DNA from 3 places in the Thalassotalea fusca genome. Region 3 is predicted to be linked to each of the others. Evidence: predicted binding sites of a transcription regulator. Region 3 holds the regulator's gene; each other region holds the start of a gene.
The links. The regulator MetJ, encoded in region 3, represses methionine synthesis genes. The targets are predictions, from matches to a motif close to TAGACGTCTAGACGTCTA.
Positions count from the first base shown of each region.

Region 1 (4,751 bases), on a different contig from region 3:
ACAGCAGCGCCGTAGCGCCTTAACAGTTCAGCCTGCTGGCGAAAAGCCTCTTCGCCTTCTTTCAGGCTAATCGAGTTGACGATACCTTTACCTTGGATACACTTAAGTCCCTCTTCTAAGATATCCCACTTAGACGAGTCCAACATAATTGGCACCTTGGCAATATCTGGCTCACCCGCAATAAGATTCAAGAAACGAATCATCGCAGCTTTGGAGTCCAACATGCCTTCATCCATGTTGATATCAATAATCTGAGCGCCATTTTCCACTTGTTGTAAAGCGACAGCGATAGCTTGGTCGTAGTTCTCTTCAGTAATAAGTCGCTTGAATATAGCTGAACCAGTGACGTTTGTACGTTCGCCCACATTAACAAACAAAGTATCTTTGTTGATTGTCAGTGCTTCCAAGCCAGATAACCGACAAGCCACTTCTCTCGGCTCAATTTTGCGCGGCGTAACGCCTGCAACTACATCTGACATTCCTTTGATATGCGCAGGAGTTGTACCACAACAACCACCAATGATGTTTAAGAATCCAGATTCTGCCCACTCTTTTACGTGCAAGTTCATGTCATCGACACTAAAGTCGTACTCACCGAACGCATTAGGTAAACCTGCGTTTGGATGCGCAGACACAGCCACATCACTAATACGACTCAATTCTTCAACATACTGCCGCAATTCAACCGGCCCCAGCGCACAGTTGAGACCAAATGAAATCGGTTGTGCATGACGTAATGAATTATAAAATGCCTCTGTAGTTTGCCCTGAAAGCGTTCGACCTGAGGCGTCAGTAATTGTACCTGAAATCATTACAGGTAAACGCTCACCTAGCTCTTCAAATACCGTTTCCACGGCAAAAATCGCCGCTTTTGCGTTCAATGTGTCAAAAATAGTTTCGATCAAGATGATATCTGAACCACCTTGAATCAATGCCTTGGTCGATTCAATGTAAGCATCTTTTAACTCGTCAAACGTGACATTTCGGTATGCGGGGTCATTTACATCTGGAGAAATTGAACACGTACGGTTAGTTGGTCCCAAAACCCCCGCAACAAACCTAGGTCTGTCAGGTGTTTGTGCTGTCATTTCATCTGCTGCCTGACGTGCAATTTGCGCAGCAACTAAGTTAATCTCTGCGCTATATTGCTCCATGTCATAGTCAGCCATAGCAATAGTGGTGGCGTTAAAGGTATTCGTTTCTAAAATATCTGCTCCAGCTTGCAGATACTCCATGTGAATTGCTTTGATAACGTCAGGCTGGGTTAATACCAACATGTCGTTATTGCCTTTGACATCACAGTGCCAATCAGCAAAACGCTCACCACGATAATCTTGCTCTTCAAACTTATAAGCCTGAATCATCGTACCCATCGCACCATCAAGGATAAGTATTCGTTGGCCTAGTTGCTGCTCTAATAAGGCATAAGATGCTGATTTTTTCATACTACTTCTCTATTTATCCTTCAGGGTGGATCGCCTGAATGCTATTAGCGTCTAACTGATACGGTGTGATTTGATATACATAATAGTTGAGCCAATTGGTGAATAAAAGGCTGCCATGGCTGCGCCATAAGCTTTTTGGCTGCGTGTTTACGTTATCATTGGTAAAATAATTCTCAGGAATTTGGGGTGATATTCCAGCAGATAGATCACGCTGATACTCTTCTAACAACGTAGTTGCATCATACTCTGGATGTCCCGTGAGATACACTTGCTGCTTATTCTTTGACGCAACGAGGTACACGCCTGCTTCTTCAGATTCAGCCAAAACCCTCAGACCATCGATAGCTTCGTACTCTGCACGTTCAATGTAACCATAACGCGAATGTGGTACGTAAAAGGATTCATCAAAGCCACGGGTTAGTTGCTCACGCGGATCTATCGGGTAATGACGATAAACACCAGACAGCTTTTGCTTACGTAAATGGCGTTGAATACCATAATGATGATATAACGCCGCATGTGCAGCCCAACACGAAAACATCGTTGAAGTAACGTTTCTTTCTGCCCAGTCAAATACTTCACATATTTTGTCCCAAAACGTAACATCATGGTAATCCAGCAACGCTAGTGGAGCGCCAGTTATAATTAACCCGTCGTATTGCTTCTCTTTAACGTCGTCGAATAGTCGATAAAAGTTATCAAGGTGTTCTTTAGGCGTATGCTTAGATTCATTAGCATGAATACGAATAAACTCGATGTTGATCTGCAACGGCGTATTGCCAAGCATGCGCAAAATTTGTACTTCGGTTTCTATTTTGTTTGGCATCAAGTTAAGAATTGCGACTTCCATCGGACGAATATCTTGATTAACCGCACGGTGCTCAGACATAACGAAAATATTTTCGTTATCTAGTACGGTAAGTGCGGGCAACTGATCTGGAATTTTAATGGGCATAAAGCATCCACCTTTTTGCAATTCTTCGGCTAAACTTTTAATGGTTATAATGTCGCTTGGATTTCTAGATATGTCAACCTCTAAACGTATAGACGTCTAAAACATTTTGTTATGAGGTGTAAACAGATTGCAGAATCTGTATTTTCAACCTCAATCAAAGTGTAGTAGTTCGCAAGTTCCGTAAATAATCCAAGTCACCAAACAAAACCTAACACTTTGATATAAATACAATTTAATCAGTAAGCATTTTAATTAACCCATTCATATTTATCGCTAAGCACCTGGAAGCAATGAAAATCCCCCCGATATGCCATTAATGAGCAACGATGACTAGTATTTTTTAATTACCATGAAAAAACAATGAAAGTGCGGGACAAATGAAACAAAAATGTTAACAAACAATGTAAATCATGATAAAAAAACAATATAAATGGCTTGTGGTTTCACTTAAATGTTATAGGTAGCGTAAAGGAATCAACGCGTTATCACGCAACGACTACTAGGGAAGGGAAATGGTCACGCAAAGAATTTCAAAACTCGGATATTACAAATTCACTTTCTATACATCGTTTGTATTAACAGTTGTGTTTGCTGCTTTCGGCTCATCCTATCAATCAAACGTGATAGTTGCCGAGTTACTAGCCGCATTAACTTGGTTTGTGTGTTTTTATTGGTGGCCGCTGTGGACTGCTGGCTATTTAATTTTCAAACTTAGGAATAAAGAACGCGGTCATTACCTGCTTGAGTTATTGATCCTTTGGATTTCCTTATTAATAGGACACATCGCCAAAGATATTTTTCAAGGCGTAATTTTTAGCAAATATGTTTTTGACATGGAAAACACCTTGGTCATGTCAATTTCTTGGACGTTAATTATGTATTCAATTGCACGCGTGTATGAATATAGTGAAATGCTTATTTCGAGCAAAATAAACCTGCATAAAGCGCAGGCAGAAACACTTAGGTATCAGCTAAACCCGCATTTATTGTTCAATAGTCTTAACACGATATCTGCCATGATTCACACTAATCCTGATGAAGCTGATCGCATATTGCATGACCTTGCAGCATTGCTGCGCTTTTCACTTGAGTTGTCTGACAAAGAAAAAATAACAGTGCAAGCCGAGTTAGACCTAATCGCACGTTACATTAGCATTGAAAAGGCTCGTTTCGGTGAACTACTCACACTCGACACTCATGTTGATCCCGAAAGTAATAATTACTTACTTCCACCTCTTATCGTGCAAACCTTAGTAGAAAATGCCATCAAACATAACAATAAAAATAAGCCTTTACACATTAATGTGACAATTAAGCGTGTAAACAACAAACTTAAAATTTCAGTCAGTGACAATGGCGTAGGCTTCCCAGAGCATGTTTTGAAGCTAGACACTCACAGGCGAGTAGGACTGAAAAATGTTAAAACGCGCATTCAGCATTGTCCATCTTCATCATTAAGCTTAGAAAATGGCTCAACGTCCAGTGGTATTGGTGCAATTGCAACTTTGTATATAGCACAAACGTAGATTGGGGAATAGATATGGAAAGTAAAACACTCACCGCCTATATTTTAGACGATGAAGCGATGGCCATTAGCAAGTTAAGCCATCAATTATCTCAAATTAACAACATTGACATTGTAGGCAATTCACAAGAGCCCCTTTCTGCGATTCACGAAGTTAACAAAATAAATCCAGATGTTATTTTTCTCGACATTAATATGTCAGAATTAAATGGCTTTGATGTATTAAGTTCATTGCCGACACATACCTTGGTCGTATTCACTACCGCTTACAGTGAATATGCGATTAAAGCATTTGATAAAGATGCAGTAGATTACTTGTTGAAACCATTTGATACCGAACGATTGAAACAAGCTGTTGAAAAAGTGCATCAGAAGCTAAGTACCAGCCAAAAAACACCAATTACGAATACTACACATGAACCACACCTTGTCAGTAAACAAGGCGATCGAATTTTCATACTTAAAACTGACGATATCTATTACTTAAAGTCCACCGCTAGCGGCGTTTGCGCCTATACATTTGATCGTGCTTATCCAGTCAATTATTCACTCGAACAACTGGAAGACTTACTTGATCCTGCTTTATTCATTAGATTGCATCGCAGTTACATGATCAATATTCACCACATTAAAGAAATCCAGCGCTGGTTTGGCGGTAAACTAATGTTGATAATGAACGACGAGAACAAAAGTGAGTTAAATAGCAGTCGCGACGGTGCTAAGAAGATTAAGCAGTTCTTCTGTTTTTAGTAGATTCAACACTTATATCTTTTATATCGTTGTTGACAAAGTGTTGCCTATACCAAGCGCTAAAATAAGCACTGTC
Region 1 covers NZ_JBQRUN010000006.1:47,395-52,145, forward strand. The annotation lists gene metH (methionine synthase) at 1-1,445, opposite strand, end outside; gene metA (homoserine O-succinyltransferase MetA) at 1,459-2,400, opposite strand; gene ACSLUK_RS09240 (sensor histidine kinase) at 2,913-3,926, shown strand; gene ACSLUK_RS09245 (LytR/AlgR family response regulator transcription factor) at 3,941-4,675, shown strand; gene ACSLUK_RS09250 (aromatic ring-hydroxylating oxygenase subunit alpha) at 4,653-4,751, opposite strand, start outside.
Region 1: metA (homoserine O-succinyltransferase MetA) is a predicted target of MetJ. The motif match lies at 2,482-2,499, and genes of this name have one in related genera.

Region 2 (4,751 bases), on a different contig from region 3:
CACTTCATTGCCTTATTTGATACTGTCACTATCAGACACTTCAAAGGCATTTTCATGATAAATGGGTGATGTAAATGCTAGTCTTAATATCGGCGTTAGTTTAGCACCAACATAACTGAACAATGCGACGCTCACTAGCAAATAGAATTTCTCACCATTAATTAACTGCGTTATGTCATGCAAATCAAAAATATATAGCCCAAACGCACAGAAAATTACGCCTATCGCTAAAAATATTCGCATGATAGTTTCGGTTTGAGATGTGCCCTGTTTTAACTTTGCGATTTTGGGGTTAAGTTTATCTACGTATACTTCTATCGCTTCACCAACAACAAAGTTTTCTCGTTCGTATTCTTCATCTGCAATGAAACGATAAGTCTTACCATATTCGTATTCAACAATCGGCAAGGAATACGTTTTTGGGCTTTCTTCCGGGTGTTTTAATACTGAGGTGATATTTTCGATCGAGGAATAGCCAACAACTCGTCCAAAGACTTTATTGCTACGACGTAAGAAATGTTGATGTTTATCCTGCACTACGACACCAAACAATAAGCAAAATAACCCAACAATTAAGACAACCAATGCAACCATTGCGACTCTTTGAAAAGCTATATTCAACCTATATTAACTATTAACCAGAATACAAGAAATGTCACATTTTAGAGGTAGATAAATTAGAGATATAGAGATATAGAGAGATTACGAAAGGAAAATGCTGAGTGGCTTACATTCTGCGATAATCACGGCGATTAATTTTAAGCGCAATAAACAAACTGATTAGGCCCAACATTATCGCAGATAACGCATGAAAATTAGGCGATGAGTTAAAAGGTGTATTCGCGAACAAGTAGGCGATACCATAAACTAAGGTCCCCATACCTAACCCAGCCAAAAAACATCGACCAATTAGTAACGTAATTTGTTCGAATTTTTCAAAGTCCATTTAATGTCCTTTACCTAAACTTGTACCTAACCACGGCACAACAATTCACACATAGTTAACACAAGTGTTACACAGAAACGGTTATTTGGCCAATCATTATTAGCATTAAATGAAAATATTTTGTTAACCATGTGGAATGATTTAAGAAGTGTACAGTTCTAATTCTATTGTACTATATAGCCTGCAACATAGCCTGCAACGACGAACTGTAAATTAATCGTTAACAAGAGAAACATAAAAAACACCGTGACACACTATAGATGTCACGATGCCCTTTACAGTAGTGCTGACGTCAATACGAAAATATGTTTACCTGATTTTCCAGCGACGGCATATCACAACAAAGAACGTCTTTAGCAAATGGTATATCGAGCGTCTTACAGCGCTGCATTTAAACGTTCGAAGCCTCGTGCGAGATCCTCAATTAAGTCATCAACATCTTCAAGACCTATGTGCAACCGAATAAGTGGGAACTTATATGGCCATTGTGTAGCAGTTCTTAGTCGACCTACATTAGTATTCCCTAGTATAAGACTTTCAAATCCGCCCCAAGAGTAACCCATCTTAAAGTGCTCCATGCCATCTAAAAGCGCATCAATTGCGCGTTGATCGCCACGATTCAAAACAACGGAAAACAATCCATTTGAACCTGTAAAATCACGTTTAAAAAACTCATGACCAGGGCATGAAGAAAATGCTGGATGCAAAATGGTAGCTACTTCATCACGTGCAGCAAGCCAATTAGCAACCTTTAATGCGTTTTCTTCATGTTGCTTAAGCCTTACCGACAGCGTACGCATTCCACGCATCGCTAAATATAAATCATCCGGTGATGTACATTGCCCCATCAGATAACTATTTTCTCTTAGTTCTGGCCAATACTTTTCAGTCGCAGTTGCTGTTCCTAACATCACATCTGAGTGGCCTACTATGTATTTAGTCGCCGCTTGAATAGAAATATCAACACCGTAGTCGAATGGTTGAAAGTTAACACCCGCTCCCCAAGTGTTATCTAACATGACTATGCAGTCATGTTGATGAGCTACTTCAGCAATCCCCGGGACATCCTGCACCTCCATAGTGATCGAGCCGGGAGACTCTAAAAATACAATACGGGTGTTAGGTTGAATGAGTTTATCAATGTCTTTGCCGACTAATGGATCATAATATGTAGTTTCAACACCGATGCGAGATAAAACTTTATCGCAGAAATCACGCGTAGGTTCATAGGCAGTATCAACCATCAAGATATGATCGCCAGTTTTAACAAATGCTAAAATCGCGTTAGTGATTGCAGCAGTTCCCGAAGGATACACAGCACAACCAGCTCCGCCTTCGATGGCAACCATCGCATCACTAAATGCAAATGTTGTTGACGTTCCCCTTCGTCCATAAAAATGTACTTGATTGCCGCGATTTACCGTTGCATGTTTCATGTCTTTTACCGAATCAAAAACTACGGTTGACGCTCTTTCAACAGGTGGATTAACAACGTTTCCAGTCCATTTCTTAGCCCGTCCTGCATTGACAATCTTTGTATCTTTTTTCATTTTAAACCTTTTAGTCGCGAAAACCTTCGTCGTTTAACACTCATCTTTTGGCATTCTAGCCATCTAAACCAATACATTTATACCTACATAAATACAAAAACTCACGCACTTTTTTGTTATTGCTTAGAGCGTGTTGCTCTAGGTTAATTATTTAATGCTAAGCGTTTTTTGGAAAATCAAAACAATGATAGCTGCTGATCAACCGCCTGTTCAAAACTGGTGTTGATGAACGGCAATATATCATCTGCAACCGCTTTCAATTGTTTATCAATGTAATGCTGGTAATTTAATGGTGAACATACATGTTCAATTGCTTGCGGGCCTGCATGCGTAATTACGTATTCTATCCAGCCTTTATTTTGATACTTTAATGGTTTACCCAATGCATCATTTTTATCATCTGCAAACCGAGCCGCTTTAACATGCGGTGGCACATTTTTCACATAATGTGCCAATTTCCTTCTTAATCGCTTACGGTAAACCAGTTGGTGATCAAATTCTCCGTTTAGCGTTTGTTCAACTATTGTTCGAATATACTGGTTAATCTCAATCACGGAATCTTGGTCAAATACTTTTTGATATAGTGCTTGCTGAAACGATTTCGCAAGTGCGGTCCAATCACTTCTAACCGTTTCTAATCCTTTAAAAATAAGCCGAGAATCACCATCTTCTATCACCTGCCCTACATAGCGTTTTTTTGTTCCTAACTGATTAGCCGTGCCACTTTGCATTGCTCCTCTAATAGCTGGCATAAAGAATTGACGAAAATGGGTCTCAAATTCTATTTCCAACAAGCACGGTGTTTCAAACTGCGCTTCGATCTCTTGTTGCCATTGTGTATTTATGAATTGCTGTAACTCTGAACCGAGTTTTTTGCTATCTTCCAGCGAAAATTCATCGCCTATATGTACGAATATCGAATCCGTATCACCATAAATCACTCGATGGCCTAATGCTTCAATCCAGACTTTGGTCTGTTTAAGTATGGCATGACTGCGCTTAGTGATGGAGCCTGATAGTCTCGGATCAAAAAATCGACAACCAGTAGAGCCCAAGATACCGTAGAACGAATTCATAATGATTTTTATCGCTTGCGACAATGGCGCATTTTGATCACGTTTCGCTTTGTCCCTTTCCTGCCACAATTGTGTAATGATTTCAGGTAAAAAATGCTGCGTTCGTGAGAAGTAAGCTCCGTCAAAGCCAGCAATTGCTTGTTGCGGTGATTTCAACCCTTCTACCATACCAATAGGGTCAATATTAAATGTACGAATGATCGATGGGTACAGTGATTTGAAATCTAACACTAACACGTTTTTGTATAAGCCAGGGATAGAGTCCATTACGTATCCCCCCGGCGAAACTAGCCCTTTTAATCCATCACCTAAATTAGGTGCAACATAACCATGGCGATGTAACTTAGGTAGGTACAAGTTGGTAAAGGCAGCGACAGAACCGCCAATTCTATCGATTGCCAATCCGGTTAATTGTGCGCGCAACATGGCAAAATCAATGAGCTGCGTATGAGAAAAGATATCATAAACCAACTTGCAATCTTGGAGGTTATAGGCCGCTAACGCCCATTTATTATGATGAAAATTATGGACAATTTCGGCAACTCGATTATCGACGTCCTCAACTTTTTTGCCAACACCTAGTAACGCGTTTGCGACAAAATCTAATGAAAAGCTAGTAAAACTGTAAGTAGCCGTTTTTAGCAGGTCAATGCCATCTAGCACTACGCGACCATCTATATCCAGAAATTGTTGTTCACTATTTCGGTTTTTTCGCCAGCGAGGAATTTGCCGACTGCGACCAATTGCAAAATCAATGCGATGGTGGTCAAAGCGTTTTTGCAAAACATTAAAATCAAAGTTAACAATGTTCCAACCAATGACGATATCAGGGTCGTATTCAGCAAACCAATTCACAAGCCCTTTCAATAACGCGGGTTCATCTTCAAACCAATCTACAACAAATTCATCTGCTCTTATTGATGGATCATCACAGGTGCGCTTTTCGCCTATCATAAAAACACGAGCATCGTGCTCGCTATAGAACCCAATAGAAAACAACTTACCTTGCATAGAACATTCAATATCAAGCGAAACTACCTGAAGCTTAACTTCTGCTCTAGCTGGTCTGCATTTTGCGTTTTCAATCAAAAAAGTGTGATTCTCGCCAGCTTCGCCAATTGATCCACTGCAGGTTAAACCGGCAGTAATAAAACGCTCCATTAGATAACGGTCGTCGGG
Region 2 covers NZ_JBQRUN010000002.1:307,280-312,030, reverse strand. The annotation lists gene ACSLUK_RS03665 (DUF3592 domain-containing protein) at 13-594, opposite strand; gene ACSLUK_RS03660 (hypothetical protein) at 728-946, opposite strand; gene ACSLUK_RS03655 (cystathionine beta-lyase) at 1,324-2,496, opposite strand; gene ACSLUK_RS03650 (DNA polymerase II) at 2,673-4,751, opposite strand, start outside.
Region 2: ACSLUK_RS03655 (cystathionine beta-lyase) is a predicted target of MetJ. The motif match lies at 2,553-2,570, and genes of this name have one in related genera.

Region 3 (4,751 bases):
ACATTGAAAATCTGTACAGGCTACAAAACAGAATTTGGTGATGTTATTACCGTGCCGCCAACGGCTGCTGAAGGCTACGAAAAAGTAACACCGGTCTATGAAGAGTTGCCGGGTTGGACAGAATCAACAGTTGGCGCAACGTCGGTAGATGCACTTCCAGCTAATGCTAAAGCTTATATTAAGCGCATTGAAGAAGTGACAGGCGTACCTGTAGATATCATCTCTACAGGCCCAGATAGAAATGAAACGATTATCTTAGTTAATCCATTTAATGACTAAGCTAATGCGTTAAGCATTTAATTCGCTTTATCGAAAACGGCTCTAACTACTAGAGCCGTTTTTTTTGACTCACGTTATAGTTTTTTCCATGCTACTAGAGCGATTTTAGGTGAAACAGGACCGACTATATTGGTTGCATAAATATTCGGCTATTTATGTTGAGTCTGATTTTTACTGCAACTAATATTTCTTGTATTTGTTGTGAATGGAAGTTAAATGTATTCAAATTCTGCAAACTGTATTGAACTTGGCAAACTTGCATAAAGTGCCGCTTCTTTAGGTTTTTGGGCAGAACTTTTAGTTTTATATAGATAAGTGAATAAATATAGTCAGTATTTCGATTGTTTATGTGAATTATTTTGTTAGTAAGTCTATATTTAATATAGCTTGTAGCTAATTTTTATATATAAATACCCTTGAATCATCAAGTCTGTTTGCAATAACATATATTGCAATAATAAAAAGAACGAAAATAGCTGACTGCTCCGAGCAGTGTATAAATTACAACTAACGCATTAGGATAAAGACATGACCGATTTACGACAGCAAGCTTTGGACTATCATGAATTCCCAACACCGGGAAAGATTTCTGTCGAATTAACAACACCAGCGGAAACCAGCTTAGACCTGTCTCTTGCATACAGCCCAGGTGTTGCAGAGCCAGTCAGAGCGATTGCCGAAAACCCAGAGGATGTGTACCGTTATACGGCCAAAGGTAATACCGTAGCGGTAATCACCAATGGTACCGCTATTTTAGGGTTGGGTAATCTGGGGCCTATGGCATCTAAACCGGTCATGGAAGGCAAGGCATTGTTATTTAAAAGATTTGCCAACCTTAATTCATTTGATATTGAGGTTAAACACAAGACTGTGGAAGAATTTGTCGACACAGTTGCTAACATTGCCGACAGTTTTGGCGGTATAAATCTTGAGGATATCAAAGCGCCAGAATGTTTTGCTATCGAGAAGGCGCTGATAGAGCGTTGTAAGATCCCTGTGTTTCACGACGATCAACATGGTACGGCAATCGTAACAGCGGCTGGGATGTTGAATGCTTTGGATATCCAAGGTAAATCCATTCAAAATGCCAACATCGTTTGCATGGGGGCAGGGGCTGCGGCAATCGCATGTATGGAGCTTTTGATTAAATGCGGTGCCCAACGTGAAAAGATTTACATGTTAGATACCAAAGGCGTTATTCATACGCGTCGTGATGACTTAAACGAATATAAGAAGTTGTTCGCCAATAATACCGATAAGCGTACATTGGAAGATGTTATTGATGGCGCAGACGTATTTGTCGGTGTTTCAGGTCCAGACTTACTATCAACAGAACATGTTCAAATGATGGCTGATAAACCAATTATTTTCGCTTGCTCGAATCCTGATCCAGAAATTAAACCTGAAGTTGCAATGGCCGCTCGCAATGATGTTATCGTTGCAACAGGGCGTTCTGATTATCCTAACCAAGTGAACAATGTATTATGCTTTCCGTTTATTTTTAGAGGTGCACTAGATGTTCGTGCACGTACTATTAATGATGAGATGAAAGTTGCTGCGGTACATGCTATTCGTGAACTTGCTAAAGAGCCTGTTCCGGCAGAAGTTTTAACAGCATCAGGAGATGAAGCGTTGGAATTTGGTCCTGACTATATTATTCCAAAACCTATGGATAAGCGTCTATGTGCTAAGGTAGCAAAAGCCGTTGCGCAGGCAGCAATAGATTCAGGCGTTGCTGCTTTAGAATTGCCTGAAAATTATATGGCAGACTAAAGGTAGCCATATTTTAGCGCAATAAAAAAGCCAGCGTTGTGTGCCTGTCTCTTGATCACAAGTCAGACTCAAGAGACTGAGCTAACTCATAACCTTCAAGGATGGTTTTCAATTTAAACCATCCTTGCCATATCACCTTAACTGAAGCACGGCCTGTGCGTTTGGTATCTTTCCAGCCACCTAATTTAGCCAGTTCTTGATAAGCCCATGACATATTAGGCACTTTCTCTGGCAGGTTTAATTTAGTTCAAAAAATCCCTGCTAATTACTTAGCAGGGATTTGTGTATAAGAGACAGGCTATAAAGCTGGCTTTTTCGTGCCTAAAGGCTTATACCAATCCTTTATGCAGATTGGTATTAATCATCCTTACTTTCAAATTCGCTGAAATCCGTAATTCCACGCGCTTCAAGCGCCTTACGAACACTTTCAGGGAGTTTTTCTTGATTGTCTTTAGCAAGATCCGCATCATCTGGCAGCGGCTGACCAGTAAAAGCATGCAAAAAAGCTTCGCATAGCAGCTCGCTGTTAGTCGCATGTCTTAAATTATTAACTTGTCGGCGTGTTCTCTCGTCAGTTAACACTTTTAAAACACGCAAAGGAATTGAGACGGTAATTTTTTTTACTTGCTCACTCTTTTTGCCATGTTCTGCATATGGGTTGATATACTCACCATTCCACTCTGCCATGGACATACCTCATTAGTAAAATTCTTTATTATAATAAGAGAATTTTACTAGTTGTTTTGTTTGAGTCAACTATGAATGTGTAGAGGGTTAGATGTCTAAAATGGCTTGACGGTGTTTTTTAAATTGTTTAGAGTTATAGACGTCCAAACATCCAAATGGTTAAAGTTAACTTAGGGGCTTGCATGTCACAGAAAAAATTTGCCACAACCGCAGTAAGAGCGGGTATCAATAGTGATAAACACCATGGCGCAGTCGTCCCTCCGCTTCACCTTTCTAGTACCTATTCTTTAAAAGGCTTTAACGACAAACGAGATTTCGATTATTCTCGAACAGGCAACCCTACCCGATCTTTGTTTGGGCAAGCTATTGCTGAACTTGAAAATGGTCAAGTTGGCATCGTTACCAGTACAGGCATGTCAGCTGTTCATCTTATTTGTCAATTGCTGACAGTCGACGACACCATCGTTATTCCTCATGATTGCTATGGCGGTAGCTATAGACTATTTACACATCTGGCTAAAAAAGGTCAATTTAAGTTAATCGTTGTTGATCAGAATGATGAACCGGCATTAGCAGAAGCACTTCAGTCAAAGCCAAAGGTCGTGTTAATCGAAACGCCAAGCAATCCGCTACTTCGCTTAGTCGATATCGAAAAAGTTACAAAGGCGAGTAAAGCTGTTGGTGCATTGGTCGCGGTAGACAATACCTTTTTGTCGCCCATTCTGCAAAGGCCGCTAGATCTAGGTGCAGACATTGTATTTCATTCCACAACAAAATTTATTAATGGACACAGCGATATTGTTGGTGGTGTTTTGGTCACGAAAACAGAAGCATTGGGCGAGGAACTCGCGTGGTGGGCAAATTGTATTGGTATTACAGGTTCTGCATTCGACAGTTATATGGCACTTAGAGGGCTGAAAACGCTACCGGTAAGAATGCAACAACATCAACAAAATGCGGATGCCGTTGCCACTTTTTTATCTGCGCATGAAGCCATTGATGCTATTTACTATCCTGGACTTGAAAGTCATCCAGGCTATGACATCGCAATTAAACAACAATCTTCATCTGGTGCAATGATGAGCTTTGAAGTAAAAGGTGGTATAGCAGCCGTTACGCGTTTATTTGATGCACTCGAGCTGTTTACACTCGCTCAGTCGCTCGGCGGTGTTGAGAGCTTAATTAGTCACCCTTCAACAATGACACATGCTGGTATGGAATTAGCCGCGCAGGAAGAGGCGGGTATAACGCAATCGTTGGTGCGTATTTCTGTTGGCATCGAAGATATAGAAGACATTCTTGCCGATTTGGCGCAAGGATTATTAGCAAGTCAACAAGTTTGACGCTGGTTAGGAACATATTTGGTATTAATAATGAACGCTAGAATTGAAAATGAAGTATTAGCCGCCGCAAACAACCAGTTGTTGAAACATACGATTCAAATCCATAAGTTTGGTGGCAGTAGCTTAGCATCAACGCAATGTATTAATCGTGTCGTTGAAATCATCAAACAGCATTGTCAACTAAACGATGTTGTTGTGGTATCAGCCAATGGTGGCACGACTGATGCGCTATTCTCTATTATTGAACAAGCAAGGGCACACGATGCTGCCTTAGCAGAATCTATCAAAGCGTTAGAATTGTGCCAACACGAGTTGATTACAGCGCTATTAAACAAAGGTAGTGCAGCAAGACTACTTGACTTGCTTCAAATTGATATTGAGCAGTTAAAATCGTGGATAAGTGAAGATATAGCACTGTATATCAATGATATATTGGCATTTGGTGAAGTATGGTCAGCACGATTGTTGTCAGCTGTTCTAAACCAACAAGTTTGTCCAAGCCATATGATTGACGCGCGTGACTTCTTACGCATTGATAATGAAGTGAATTGCAACGTAGATTTTGACCAAAGTACTAAGAGATTTCAAGAACTTGTACAACCAAGCAGTTTAACCGTGGTAACTGGTTACATTAGCCGTGATGCAGCAGGGCTAACAAAGACGCTAGGT
Region 3 covers NZ_JBQRUN010000003.1:18,374-23,124, reverse strand. The annotation lists gene ACSLUK_RS04505 (adenylosuccinate synthase) at 1-279, shown strand, start outside; gene ACSLUK_RS04500 (malic enzyme-like NAD(P)-binding protein) at 808-2,052, shown strand; partial or broken gene ACSLUK_RS04495 (IS4 family transposase) at 2,108-2,284, opposite strand; gene metJ (met regulon transcriptional regulator MetJ) at 2,410-2,739, opposite strand; gene metB (cystathionine gamma-synthase) at 2,922-4,082, shown strand; gene metL (bifunctional aspartate kinase/homoserine dehydrogenase II) at 4,113-4,751, shown strand, end outside.